DNA from 2 places in the Knoellia pratensis genome. Region 1 is predicted to be linked to the other one. Evidence: predicted binding sites of a transcription regulator. Region 1 holds the regulator's gene; the other holds the start of a gene.

Region 1 (7,136 bases):
ACCTCGGGGGCGCCGAGTTCATCCGGGCCGACATCCGCAACCCGATGATCGGCAAGGTCATCGCCCAGGGTGACGTCGACACCGTGGTGCATGCGAACGTCATCGCGACGCCGACCTTCGCCGGAGGACGCACTCCGCAGAAGGAGATCAACGTCATCGGCACCATGCAGCTGCTCGCTGCGTGCCAGAAGGCGGGTTCGGTCAAGCGCCTCGTCGTGAAGTCCACCGCTGCGGTCTACGGCTCGACCCCGCGCGACCCGGCGATGTTCACCGAGGAGATGAGCGCCCGCCGGCTGCCGTCCTCGGGGTTCGGCAAGGACTCCATCGAGGTCGAGGGTTACGTGCGCGGCTTCGCCCGCCGCCGACCCGACGCCGAGATCCTCACGTTGCGCTTCGCCAACATCATCGGTCCGCGGATCCGTACCTCGATCACCGACTACTTCCACCTGCCAGTCATTCCGGTGCCGTTCGGATATGACGCCCGACTGCAGTTCATCCACGAGGATGACGCGATCGCTGCCCTGGCCCGCGGGGTCACCGGCTCGGCCACCGGTGTCATCAATCTCGCGGGCGACGGCGTCCTCACCGTCATGCAGGCCGCCGCCATCACCCGGCGTCCGATCGTCATGGTCCCGTTGGCAGCTGCCGGCACCATCGGGGGACTCGGCAAGCGGTTCGGCCTCGTCGACTTCAGTCCTGACCAGATGTCCTTCCTCGCCTTCGGCCGGGGCGTGGACACCACGGCGATGCGTGAGGCGTTCGGTTTCAACCCGTCGTTCTCGACGCGGGCTGCGTTCGAGGACTTCGCCCGCACCGTGAGTCCGGTCTATCCCTCGTTCGACGCCGTCACCGGTGCCGTCGGCGGGATCTTCGTTGCGACACAACAGGTTCTGGGTCGAGGGAAGCGCTGATGGCGACGAAGAAGACGACGAGCTCGACGACGACGCCCGCAGCCAAGGCGCCGAAGAAGAAGGTGTCGTCCGTCGCCGCAGGTGCGGCCCGGGCCTCTGGCGAACGCGCGCGCCGCCGCTCCACCCCCCTGCTTTCCACCCAGGCCGCCAGTTCGACGACTGCCCAGCCCTCGAAGGCACGGCCTTCGAAGGCACGGCCTTCGAAGGCACAGACGGTCAAGCCCGAGGCGGCGAAGCCGCCGATCGAGCAACCCGTCGCCGCTCGCACGGCCCACCGTCCGCGGCCCACGGCCAGCACCAAGCCCTCGTCCAAGGCAACCAAGCAGGGCGGCCTACTCCCTCAGAGTCCGCGCGCGAAGCGTGCAGCTGACGAAGCCAGGCGCCGTCACCTGCGGGTCGCGTCCTCGCCCGAGCCCAAGCGCCTCTCACCCGATCCGACAGCGACGCAGACCGACATGGCGTTGCCCGTCCCGGGGATCGACGAACTGTTGAGCGCCTCCATCTCCGCCATGCGCATCGCGGCCCAGGGCGCGGGCCTGTCTCCCGACGAGATCGAGCGTCGGATCGCCGCGACCCTGGCCTTCCTGCGCCGGCGGATCGAGGGCGACTTCTCGGTCGACGAGTTCGGCTACGACGAGCACTTCGCCGAGAACGTCATCTTCCCGATGCTGCGCCCCATCTACAGGAACTGGTTCCGGGTCGAGGTTCGCGGGCTCGAGAACATCCCCGCCGAGGGTGGCGCGCTCATCGTGAGCAACCACTCGGGCACCATCGCCATCGACTCCCTCATGGTCGCGCAGGCCGTGCACGACGAGCATCCGCAGCACCGTGTCATGCGGGCACTGGGTGCCGACCTCGTCTTCCAGACCCCGATCCTCGGGGCGTTCGCGCGCCGCGGTGGGTCGACCCTCGCGACCGGCGACGACGTCGACCGCCTCTTCTCCAAGGGCGAGCTCGTCGGCGTCTTCCCAGAGGGGTTCAAGGGCGTGGGCAAGCCGTTCAAGGAGCGCTACAAGCTGCAGCGCTTCGGTCGCGGTGGATTCGTCTCGGCCGCGCTCAAGGCCGGCGTCCCGATCATCCCGACCTCCGTGGTCGGGGCCGAGGAGATCGCGCCGATCATCGGCAACATGAAGACGGTCGCGCGCCTCCTGGGCCTTCCCTACGCGCCGATCACGCCGACCTTCCCCCTCCTGGGCCCGCTCGGCCTCATCCCGCTGCCCAGCAAGTGGATCATCGAGTTCGGCGCGCCCATCGAGACCGCCAGCCACGGCAGCGCGGCGGCCGACGACCCGATGCTCGTCTTCGACCTCACCGACCAGGTGCGCGAGACGATCCAGCAGACCCTCTACTCCCTGCTCATGCAACGCCGCTCCGTCTTCTTCTGACATGCCGCGCGTCACCCTGATCAGCAAGCCGGGCTGCCACCTCTGCGACGACGCGCGAGCGATCATCGCGAGAGTCACGCAGGACCTGGGGGAGTCGTTTGAGGAGCTCGACATCCTGGAGCGCCCCGACCTCCTGGAGCGCTACGCCGAGGAGATCCCCGTGACCCTCGTCGACGGACGTCAGCTCGACTTCTGGCGCGTCAACGAAGCCCGCCTGCGCGCCGCACTCAGCCAGCCCCTGCGCTAGGCGACCCGAGGCACCCACCAGAGCGGGCGGCATACCCATCAGGGGTGCAAGCGGTTACGCAGAAGGCTTGTACCAGAGTGTGGTGAGGCCCGCGTCTCGGGGTAGGTTCGCGACTTTGTGCATCGCTTCACAAGTGCGTACCCTGACAGGGCATCACCACACCTTCCAGACAGGAGTCGAAGGCCACGTGTCCGCCGACGTCGCAGCTCGCCGGGGTATCCCCGACGCGTCAGTGGCTCGACTCCCGGGATACCTGCAGGCCCTCACTTCGCTCGCGGAGCGCGGGATCAGCTCCGTGAGCTCCGAGGAGCTCGCCGCTGCGGCAGGTGTCAGCTCGGCCAAGCTGCGCAAGGACCTCTCCCACCTCGGCTCCTACGGAGTGCGTGGTGTTGGCTACGAGGTCGACCGACTGGCCTACGAGATCTCGACGGCCCTCGGCCTCACCCAGGACTGGCCCGTGGCCATCGTCGGGATGGGCAACCTCGGTCGGGCGCTCGCGGCCTACAGCGGCTTTGCCACGCGCGGCTTCAACGTCATCGCGGTCCTGGATCGTGACGATGCCCTGGTCGGCGCGAAGGTCGGTGACCGCCGGATCCGTCCGATGGGCGATCTCGGCGCGCTGGTGAGCGACGACCGGCTTGCCATCGGTGTCATCGCCACGCCTGCGGACTCGGCGCAGGACGTTGCTGACCGTCTCGTCGCGGCCGGTGTCCGCTCAATCCTCAACTTCGCACCGTGCGTTCTCGACGTGCCGGATGACGTCATGGTCCGCAAGGTCGACATGTCGACCGAGCTGCAGATCCTCGCGTTCCACGAGCAGCGTCGCACCGGCGAGCTCGATCTCGCGGGGCAGTCGGATGTCACGGAGGTCGCCCTGTGAGCCTTCTCGTCCTCGGCCTCTCGCACCACGGCGCACCCATGGAGCTTCTTGAGTCAGCCGTCCTCGACCAGGCCGCCCGCGGGCGCCTCGAAGCCGCGATCGTCTCCTCCGAGCACGCGGTCGAAGCCGTCGTCGTCTCGACGTGCAACCGCACGGAGGTGTATGCCGAGGGGCTCACCTTCCATGGTGCGCTCACCGATGTGTCCGAGGCGCTCGCTGCCGCGACGGGTATGGCGCTGGCTGACCTCCAGCCGCACCTCTACGTGCACTACGAGGACCGTGGCATCGCCCACGCGTTCTCCGTTGCCGCCGGACTCGACTCGATGGCCGTCGGTGAGGCTCAGATCCTGGGCCAGCTCCGTGACGCGCTGACCCGCGCGCAGCGTCGCGGTCACGTTGGCCCGGCGCTCAATACTCTCCTGCAGCAGGCACTTCGGGTCGGCAAGCGCGTTCACACCGAGACCGCGATCGATGACGTGAGCCGTTCGCTCGTGGGCGCTGGACTCCTCGCGGCCCATGCGCTCGTGGGTCCCATCGAGGGCTCCCGCGTGCTGGTGCTCGGCGCTGGTGGCATGGGCGCGCTCGCGGCGTCCACCGTCAGCCAGGCCGGTGCGGCATCGGTGACGATCGCCAACCGCAGCCTGGCCCGCGCGGAGCGCCTGGCCGAACGAGTCAGCGGCGCCGCCCTCGCGTGGGACGCCCGCTTCGCAGCCCTGACCGACGCCGACATCATCATCTCGAGCACCGGCGCGACCGGCGTCGTGCTCACTGCGGCCGACGTCGCTGCTGCTGCGGTGGCCCGTGGTGGTCGCCCTCAGGTGTTCATCGACCTGGCCCTGCCGCACGACGTCGATGTCGCAGTCGCCGACCTCGACGGTGCCACGCGGATCGGTCTTGCCGAGCTCGGCGAGATGCTCAGCCACGCCGGCGACGTCCCGCAGGTGCGCGAGGCGCGCGACATCGTCACGGGTGAGGTCGCGGCATACCTGACGGAGCGTTCTGCGGAAGCCGTGGCGCCCACCGTTGCTGCTCTGCGCTCACGGGCGCAGGAAGTCGTGGATCGCGAGATGGCGCGGCTCGAGCGGCGCACCCCGGACCTGGACGACGGCGACCGCGCCGAGGTGCAGCGTGCCGTCCACCGCATCGTCGAGAAGCTCCTGCACGCGCCGACCGTGCGCGTCAAGGAGATGGCCCAGAGCGGTCAGGGCGGCAGCTATGCCAAGGCCCTGAGCGAGCTGTTCGACCTCGACCCGCGCGAGGTGTCGGTCGTGTCCACCCCGCCGATCCTGCCCGTGATCGAAGACGAGGGGGTCGGACGATGACTCTTCGCCTGGGCACCCGCCGCTCCGCCCTCGCCACGACGCAGTCCGGATGGGTCGCGGACCAGTTGCGCGCCCTCGGCCACGACGTCGAACTCGTCGAGATCACCACCCATGGCGACCGCGACCGCACGACCCCGCTCGCGACGATGGGTGGCACCGGCGTCTTCGTGTCCGCCCTGCGCGACGCCCTGCGCGCCGGAACCGTCGACCTCGCCGTGCACTCCCTCAAGGACCTGCCCACGACACCCGAGGACGACCTCGTCGTGGCCGCCATTCCTTCGCGCGAGGACCCCCGCGACGCCCTGGTGGCCCGCGACGGACTCACCCTCGGCGAGCTCCCGGCCGGATCGACCGTCGGCACCGGTTCACCGCGACGGCGCGCCCAGCTCGAGGCCCTCGGGCTCGGGCTCGACATCCGCGAGCTGCGCGGCAACGTCGACACCCGCCTCGGGCGCGTCACCAACGGTGACCTCGATGCCGTCGTCCTCGCCCAGGCCGGACTCGCGCGGCTCGGTCGCACGTCGGTCGTCACCGAGGTCATCGACCCCATCCAGATGCTTCCCGCGCCTGGCCAGGGTGCCCTCGCCGTCGAGGCCCGTGCCGACGATGCCGCCACCCGCGATGCCGTTGCCGCCCTCGACGATGCCGACACCCGCGCCTGCGTCGACGCCGAGCGGGCCGTGCTCTCCGAGCTCGAGGCCGGCTGCTCCGCACCCGTTGGGGCTCTCGCCGAGATCGTCCTGGGGGATGACGGTGACGAGCTGTCGCTGCGCGCCGTCGTCTCGAGCCCTGATGGCTCGGGCGACATTCGTCGTTCTGCCACGGGCAGCCCCGCCGACGCAGACGCCGTGGGTCGCAAGCTCGCCCGCCTTCTCCTCGAGGACGGCGCTGCCGACCTCGCCCTCATCAAGACCGGCACCACCACCGCCAGTACCGTCCACACCGAACGCCCCGGAGCGTGACCAGTGAGCACCACCCGCTCGATCCGACCCACCACGACCAACCGCACCCCCGCGAGGGTTGCCTTCGTCGGCGCCGGCCCCGGGGACGCCGGACTGATGACGATGCGCGCACTCGAGTACCTCGCTGAGGCCGACGCCGTCGTCATCGACCAGGTCGCCCGTGAGGATGTCGTTGCCCGTCATGCCCGACCCGAGGTCGAGATCGTCGACGCCGGTCACGGCGAGCACGGTCAGCCGCTGACCCACGCCTCCCGCGCCAAGCTCGTCGTGAGGGCCGCCAAGGCCCACCCGCGTGGGCTCGTCGTGCGCCTCATGGATGGCGACCCGGCGACCTTCAACGGTCTGGCCGAGGAGGCTGCAGCCTGCGTCAAGGCTGGCGTGCCCTTCGAGGTCGTCCCGGGCGTCAGCTCGGTGAGCGCAGTGCCGACCTACGCCGGCATCCCGCTCACGACGAGCAGTTCGCGCGGTATCCACGTCATCAGCGCCGGTGAGAAGCTCAAGGACATCGCTGTCGCGATCGACCCCGCCGTCACCGTCGTCGTCCTCGGGCAGCCCGACACCCTCGTCGGCACGCTCGAGGCCCTGCGGGCAGCCGGTCGCGCCGACCACACGCCTGTCGCCATCACCGAGCGCGGGACCACCGTGCAGCAGGTGACCATCACGACGACGCTCGCCGAGGTCGCCACGGCCGCCAAGTCGATGCAGTTCCCCGCGCTGGCCGTCGTCGGCGACAACGTGTCACTGCGCGAGAACCTCTCGTGGTTCGAGACCAAGCCGCTCTTCGGGTGGAACGTCCTCGTCCCGCGTACCAAGGACCAGTCCGGTTCCATGGTCCGCCGCCTCGAGCGCTACGGCGCCCAGGCCACAACGGTTCCGACGATCTCGGTCGAGCCCCCGCGCACCCCCCAGCAGATCGAGCGGGCCGTCAAGGGCCTCGTCACCGGTCGCTACGAGTGGGTCGGTTTCACCTCGGTCAACGCGGTGCGCGCGATCCGCGAGAAGTTCGAGGAGTTCGGTCTCGACGCCCGCTCGTTCGCCGGCCTCAAGGTCGCCGCCGTCGGTGGCGTGACGGCCGACGCCCTGCGCGAGTGGGGCATCAACCCCGACCTCGTGCCCGAGGGTGAGCAGTCCGCCCAGGGACTCCTCGACGAATGGCCGCCCTTCGACGAGCTGCTCGACCCGATCAACCGGGTCTTCCTGCCGCGCGCCGACATCGCCACCGAGACGCTCGTGGCCGGGCTCCAGGACATGGGCTGGGAGGTGGACGACGTCACGGCCTACCGGACCGTTCGCGCGGCTCCGCCGGCCGCCCACATCCGTGACGCCATCAAGAGCGGCAACTTCGACGCTGTCGTCTTCACGTCGAGCTCGACGGTGCGCAACCTCGTCGGCATCGCGGGCAAGCCGCACCCGTCGACGGTCATCGCGT
Region 2 (7,136 bases), on a different contig from region 1:
CCCTGTCCCCACTGATCTCGCCGACTCCCGCGCACGCATCGAGCAGGGCCTCGCCAACCTCGACGACTTCCTGCCGGACTGGGAACAGGACGGCTGGCCGTTGTGCCGCTCACTCCTCGAATTCTTCGTCCGCACGCTCCCTGCGGGAGGGACGGGGTATGCCGGCCACGCGGCATACGACGTCGACGTCACCGAGCTTGTCGAGACTTTCCTCAACTCGCTGGAGGCGAGGTCGCTCAGCTCGACGAGACCGACGAGGGACGCGGCGGCGGCCTTGTTGGAGTTCGCTGTGGACCATTCCGGCGACGCCCTGCGATGGAGCCCGGTGTCCGTCGAGGTGTGTCTCGTGAACGAGCTGCCACTGGACCCAGAGCTCACCGAGCAGGCCCTCGACGCCGTCCCTGATGTTTTGCCGGCGCTGGTTCGCTACGCCCACCGAGAGCTGCGGATCAGCCCTGGCGGAACGACCGAGACTCTGCAGTCCGTCACGAGGTGGCTACCCAGGTTCCAGCTCATCCGTGGCCTCGGCGCCAACTCGGCGGTGCGCGACTACAAGGCGCACTTGGCCGCGGCGAGGACCGGGCCCTACGGCCCCGCGAACCGTGCGCAGCTCGTCGAGACCCTGGGCAGTGAGGCTGCGGTCGACGCCCTCGACGACGTGCCGCTGCCCGACGAACCGCTCGATCTCGACGGCATCACCGGCGAGGCCCGCGACCGGGTGCTCGCCATCGCCGTCCACCTCGACCGACTGATCGACGAGGGACCGTTCGACGCGCTCGGCGTGGAGTTCAGGACCGCGTGCCGACGATTCCTCACCGGCGTGGCCCGCCATGATCCCGACGTCGTGACACGAAGGTCGAAGGACGCCAACACGGCGGCCGCCATTGCCTGGCTCCTCGCCCGCGCGAACGACCTCATCGGGGAACCGCCGTCGCGGTTGCGCGCCGGCGAACTCTGGTCCTTCTTCGCCGTGTCGTCGCCACCGTCGACGCGAGCAGAAACCCTCGCCCGCACCTACACGAACGGCAGGACTCGCAGCACCACTGACGCACTTGGGGATCCCGCGCTGCTCGTCGGTCGATATCGACGTCGCCTCCTCGAGCTGCGCGAGGAGTGCTGGCCGGTCGAGACATGAATGTCACGCCTGACCCGCCTGCCAGGCCTCCCACGTCGAGAATGAGGCGTGCCGTCAGGGCGGTCATCCTGGCCGACCATGACCGAGTCCTGTTGTGCCGCTTCAGTTTTCCGCATCCAGCCGTACCGGCGGGCGCCACGGTCGTGTGGGCGGCCCCCGGCGGTGGAATTGAACCCGGTGAACTCCCGCTGGCGGCGCTGCGCCGGGAGCTGCTCGAGGAGACAGGGCTCGTCCTGGACGCCGACCCGCCTCACGTCTGGCACCAGGAGGTCGCCGCTCCCGGCTTGGCGGACAGCTACGACGGGTTGGTCAACGACTACTTCCTTGTCCGCACCGTTGGATTCGATCCCCGCGGAGCACTCTCCGACGACGCCCTCGCCGGCGAGTACATCAGCGGTTGGCGGTGGTGGCGGCAGGAAGACATCGCGAAGTACGCCGGACCCGACCTGTTCTCGCCGCGTGACATCGCCACACCGCTGCTGGCGCTGATCGCGGGAGAGCTCCCGGACCCGCCCCTGATGCTCGGCCTGTGACGGCTGTCAGGGGTTCGGCATACGTTCTCGTTCGGGCTCACTGCTGTCGCCGTCTCGGGATATCGCTCGCTGCGTGATGTCGTCGTGCCGCTGCACGGCCTTGACGTCGTCACCGGCGCGAACGGATCGGGCAAGTCGAGCCTCTATCGCAGCCTCCGGCTGCTCGCGGGCTGCGGCTGCGGCGATGCCATCGGCACCCTGGCGCGCGAGGGTGGCCTGCAGTCAGCACTGTGGGCTGGTCCGGTCAGCCTGAGTGGTGCGCGAAAATCGGGGTATGCCGTCGAGGGGACGGTGCGCAAGGGTCCGATCAGTCTGCGGTTGGGGTTCACGACCGAGGACTTCGGCTATCTCGTCGACCTCGGCCTTCCGCCCCAGGGCTCGGGGTCCGACGGAGGTGGCTCGGCGTTCCTGCGCGATCCCGAGATCAAGCGCGAGATCGTCTGGGCAGGGCCGGTGATGCGGCCCAATACCGTTCTCGTGCGCCGTCGTTGGGGCACGGTCGAGGCGCGTTGGACTGGAGACGGCCCTGACATCGCACGGGACTCGGACTGGTACGCAGGCAGGGACGAGGGGTGGGAGTCCGATCCCGAACCGATCGAGCCGTCTGCGACCAAGCGCCCGGGATGGGCCCGGCTCACCCAGTCCCTCCGACCGTGGGAGTCGATGCTCACCGAGGTCGCCGACCCTGACCGCGCGCCAGAGTTGCTGCAGGTGCGGCGACTCATCCAGGGGTGGCGGTTCTATGACGGCTTCCGGGCCGACGCAGCGGCGCCAGCGCGACAGGCCCACATCGGCACCCGAACCCCGGTCCTCGCGGACGACGGTGCCGATCTCGCCGCAGCGCTCCAGACCATCCGCGAGAACGGGCGGTCAGGCCTCGATGCTGCCGTGGCCGACGCCTTCCAGGGCGCGACGCTCGACGTCCCCGTCGTCGACGGGCGCTTCGACGTCCACCTCCACCAGCCGGGGATGTTGCGACCCCTCTCTGCCGCCGAGCTGTCCGATGGGACCCTGCGCTACCTCTGTCTCGTCGCCGCGTTGCTCACGGTCGACCCGCCGCCCCTCATGGTGCTCAACGAGCCCGAGACCTCACTCCACCCCGACCTGCTGCCACCCCTGGCCCGGCTCATCACCGTTGCGGCTGAACGCAGCCAGATCATGGTGGTGTCGCACTCGGAAACCCTCGCGCAACTGCTCCGCGTGCGCGACGACGACGAAGAGGACGACGACGGAGATGATGGCGACGAGGAGCGCACGATCGGGCTGGGCTCACCGGCTCGTCGCGTGACCCTCGTCAAGGACCTCGGCGAGACCTTCGTCGAGGGTCAGGGACTGCTCACCACCCCGACCTGGAACTGGGGCAGTCGCCGCTAGTCATCTGCCGTCGTGACTCGCCGAGGGCGCTCGGCGTGCTCACCCGCCTGCATCTTGGGCGAGATGGGGCGAGTTCTGTTTGACTCAATGGACTCGCAGCGGTTTCGCAGCGGGGTTTGGGACGTGGTGTGCCATGCAGGTTGGTCGGCGCGCGAAATGACCCAGACAAGCGAGCGGGGGCTGGTGGGCATGAGCGTTGTTTCAGGGTCCTCACACCCCGATCATGAGTAGAACCGGGAGAACTGACATGACAGACCATCACGAATCGTCCATGCCCAGTCGACGGATCATCCTGAGCGGGGGTGCAACGGTCGCCGGACTTGCCATCGGTGGCATCGTCGGAGCGCCAGCAGCTATGGCCGCGTCGTACGTGCGGCCCGTGAAGAACCCCACCGCGCACCCGATCACGGCCCAGTGGAGGCAGCCCGGCGACTGGGCGGCCGGATACCACACCGGCGTCGACATCGGCTGCCCCATCGGCACGCCGGTCTACGCGACCATCGCCGGCGATTGCCGCACCGGCCGGGCGAACTGGGGCTCCGCGTACGGCACCATGATCCTGATCAACGACAACGTGGACGGCTCGGACTGGGGCTACTGCCATCTGTCGAGGAGAGTGGTGAGCGACGGTCAGGCTGTCGCCACCAACCAGCTGATCGGCTACTCCGGCAACACCGGGAACACCACCGGCCCGCACCTGCACCTGGAGCGACGCCCGCGCTACGGCGGTTACGGATCGGACAAGAACCCCAACCTGTGGCCCTGACCCAGAGGTGATGCCCAGCCACGAGGGTCGAGACTGTTCGGCGTGGTGAACCGACCCGTGGCAGGTGAGGACCTCCGGGTGACGTGTGGACTGCGAAAGTCCCACGCCACCCGGAGGTTCTCCCGTTCCACGTCTGGCGACCGAGTGGCAACCGACCGCGACGGGCTACCCGTCCGTATCCCGGGATGGCTCTTGTCGAAGCGGCCGGGATCGTCACACTTGTGATCTGGATCACAAGTGCGCAACGCCAATGTCGCCGTTCGCGCGGTCCCGTCCCTGACCGCCGAACCCAGGAGCCTCATGGCCCCCGCCCTCCACCCTGCCGTCGCCCAGGTCACCGCATCGGTGACCGAACGCAGTCGTGCCAGCCGCACGGCATACCTTCAACGCCTTTCGCGCGCGGCCTCCGAGCTGAGCCTGCGCCCTGCCCGCACCGACCTCGGGTGCTCCAACCTCGCCCACGCCGTCGCCGCATGTGGTGGCGCCGACCGCACCACGATGGCGGCCGACACCGGTGTGAGCCTGGGGATCATCACCTCCTACAACGACATGCTGTCGGCCCACGCGCCCTTCGAGCACTACCCGAACTCCATGAAGCAGACCGCCCGCGAGGTCGGCGCCGTCGCCCGCGTTGCTGGCGGAGTGCCCGCGATGTGCGACGGCATCACCCAAGGGCGAGCGGGCATGGAGCTCAGCCTCTTCAGCCGCGACGTCATCGCCATGTCGGCAGCGATCGCCCTGTCACACGACGTGTTCGACGGCGTCCTCATGCTCGGCGTCTGCGACAAGATCGTGCCCGGGCTCGTTGCCGGTGCGCTCTCGTTCGGTCACCTCCCGACCGCGCTCGTCCCCGCCGGACCGATGGCGAGCGGACGCTCCAACGCCGACAAGGCCGAGACCCGCAAGGCGTATGCCGCGGGCGAGGTCGGTCGCGACGAACTGCTCCAGAGCGAGGTCGCGTCCTACCACTCGGCGGGCACCTGCACGTTCTATGGCACCGCCAACTCCAACCAGATGCTCATGGACGTCATGGGGCTCCACCTGCCCGGGGCCGCGTTCGTCCACCCGGATGACCCGCTGCGTGACGCGCTCACCGCCGCCACCACGGTCCGCATTGCCGAGATCGCCGCGTCGGACACGCCCTACGGCATCGGCCAGATCGTCGACGAGAAGGCGGTGATCAACGGTGTCGTCGCCCTGCTGGCCACCGGTGGTTCGACGAACCACACGATGCACCTCATCTCGATGGCGGCGGCCGCCGGGATCGACCTCACGTGGGAGGACTTCGACGTCCTGTCGTCGGCCGTCCCCTCCATCGCCCGGATCTATCCCAACGGCACCGCCGACGTGAACCACTTCCACGCGGCCGGCGGTACCCCGTTCCTCGTGAGCACCCTGCTCGACAACGGGCTCCTCCACGAAGACGTCCTGACGGTTGCCGGGCCGGGGCTTCGCCGCTACACGCAACGTCCGACGATCATCGACGGACAGCTTGAGTTTCTCGACGCCGCAACCGAATCCAGAGACCCGTCCGTCCTTCGCGAAGCCCACGACCCATTCACGGTCGACGGCGGACTGCGCGTTCTCGGCGGCACCCTGGGGCACGCCGTCATCAAGGTTTCCGCGGTCAAGGACGAGCACCGGGTCATCGAGGCTCCGGCCCGCGTCTTCACCGACCAGGTCGGCTTCCTGCAGGCATTCTCGCGTCGCGAGCTCGACCGCGACGTCATCGTGGTGATCCGCGAGCAGGGCCCCAGCGCCAACGGGATGCCCGAACTGCACGCGCTCACCCCCTCTCTCGGTGTCCTGCAAAAGCGTGGGTATGCCGTGGCTCTCGTGACCGATGGACGGATGAGTGGCGCTTCGGGAGCCATTCCGGCGGCCATCCACGTGACCCCCGAGTCGGTGCACGCCGGGCCGATCTCGAAGATCCACGATGGCGACGTCATCCGGGTCGACTCGCTCACCGGACGGCTCGATGTGCTCGTCGACGAGGACGAGTTCGCCGCCAGGGTTCCGTCGCCGCGCGTCAGCGCAGTGGGGACGGGCACGGGGCGTGAGCTGTTCGCACCCATGCGCGCCGCCGTCGGTCGCGCCGACGAGGGCGCCCACATCTTCGGCAACCTCGGTCACGTCTGGGACCAGAGCGATGCCGCACCGTTCGTCAGCAGCGAGGAGAACCGATGACCACCACCACATCCACCACCACATCCACCACCGCGTCGAGCTCCACCCGGCCCGTGATCGCGAGCGCTGACGACGTGCTCGACCTTGCCCCGGTCATCCCGGTCGTCGTCGTGGACTCGGTCGAGCAGGCGGTGCCGCTGGCCCGCGCCCTGGTGCGCGGCGGCATACCCGTCATCGAGATCACGCTGCGCAGCTCAGCCGGCCTCGGCGCGATCGAGGCCGTCGCTTCCCAGGTCGAGGGCATGGTCGTCGGAGCCGGCACGGTCGTGACCCCGGAGCAGGTGCAGCAGGTCAAGGACGCCGGTGCCCAGTTCATCGTCACGCCGGGATCGCCGCCGCGCCTGCTGGATGCCGCGCTCGCCAGCGGCCTACCGCTCCTCGCTGGGGCCGGGACCCTCACCGAGATGCTGACCCTGGCCGAAGCCGGGCTCACGGCGATGAAGTTCTTCCCGGCGGAGGCCAGCGGTGGACGCCCCTACCTGTCTGCGGTGAGCGGGCCGTGCCCGCAGCTGCGGTTCTGCCCGACTGGCGGCATCACCCCCGAGACGGCGGCCGCCTGGCTGGACCTGCCCAACGTCGGGTGCGTCGGCGGCTCGTGGCTCACGCCGAAAGATGCTGTGGCACAGGGTGACTGGGGCCGGATTGAGACGCTTGCTTCCGAGTCGGCAGCCCTGCGCCACGGCTGACCGAGTCCACCGGCTCCCCCCGCGGTGCAGACTCAGCGTCGCGGGGGGAGGATGGCGCCGCGCGCGACGGCGAGGACCGCGATGACCTCCACCGCTTCCGGATTCACGTGCTCGACGTCTTCGGGAGGGATCCCGGCGGCATGGAAGACCCAGGCGCCCGGGGCGGCCCCGTAGCGCGCGATGATGTCGGTCGTCGTCTCGGTGCCGGATTCGGGGATCGTGGACCAGGTGGCGCAGACCCACCCGATCGCGTCGTGAACGATCAGCTCTGCGGGGAGCGAGGCGAGCACGGTGACGAGGTGGTCCAGGCTCGCGTGGGGGTCGGGTGCCATCGGCTCCCCGGCCCACAGGTTGCGAGTGGCTTCGAACGCCGCGAGGTCTGCCCGAGGAATGTCCAGGGCCGCCAGGAGGTCGTCGATGGGCACGCTCGAGCCGCCGTGCTCGTGCGCGGCGAA

Evidence for each region. The regulator Rex, encoded in region 1, represses fermentation and respiration genes when NADH is low (regulators of the CRP and FNR family bind a similar motif). The targets are predictions, from matches to a motif close to CTTGTGAANNNNTTCACAAG.
Region 2: the regulator Rex is predicted to act here: its motif matches at 4,027-4,046, upstream of edd (phosphogluconate dehydratase).

What each region holds. Positions count from the first base shown of each region.
Region 1 covers NZ_JBHTDJ010000003.1:321,590-328,725, forward strand. The annotation lists gene ACFQRE_RS11340 (NAD-dependent epimerase/dehydratase family protein) at 1-911, shown strand, start outside; gene ACFQRE_RS11345 (1-acyl-sn-glycerol-3-phosphate acyltransferase) at 911-2,296, shown strand; gene ACFQRE_RS11350 (glutaredoxin family protein) at 2,298-2,543, shown strand; gene ACFQRE_RS11355 (redox-sensing transcriptional repressor Rex) at 2,731-3,423, shown strand; gene ACFQRE_RS11360 (glutamyl-tRNA reductase) at 3,420-4,745, shown strand; gene hemC (hydroxymethylbilane synthase) at 4,742-5,707, shown strand; gene ACFQRE_RS11370 (bifunctional uroporphyrinogen-III C-methyltransferase/uroporphyrinogen-III synthase) at 5,711-7,136, shown strand, end outside.
Region 2 covers NZ_JBHTDJ010000001.1:625,752-632,887, forward strand. The annotation lists gene ACFQRE_RS02840 (hypothetical protein) at 1-1,135, shown strand, start outside; gene ACFQRE_RS02845 (NUDIX hydrolase) at 1,177-1,668, shown strand; gene ACFQRE_RS02850 (AAA family ATPase) at 1,753-3,042, shown strand; gene ACFQRE_RS02855 (M23 family metallopeptidase) at 3,314-3,808, shown strand; gene edd (phosphogluconate dehydratase) at 4,109-5,995, shown strand; gene eda (bifunctional 4-hydroxy-2-oxoglutarate aldolase/2-dehydro-3-deoxy-phosphogluconate aldolase) at 5,992-6,681, shown strand; gene ACFQRE_RS02870 (hypothetical protein) at 6,714-7,136, opposite strand, start outside.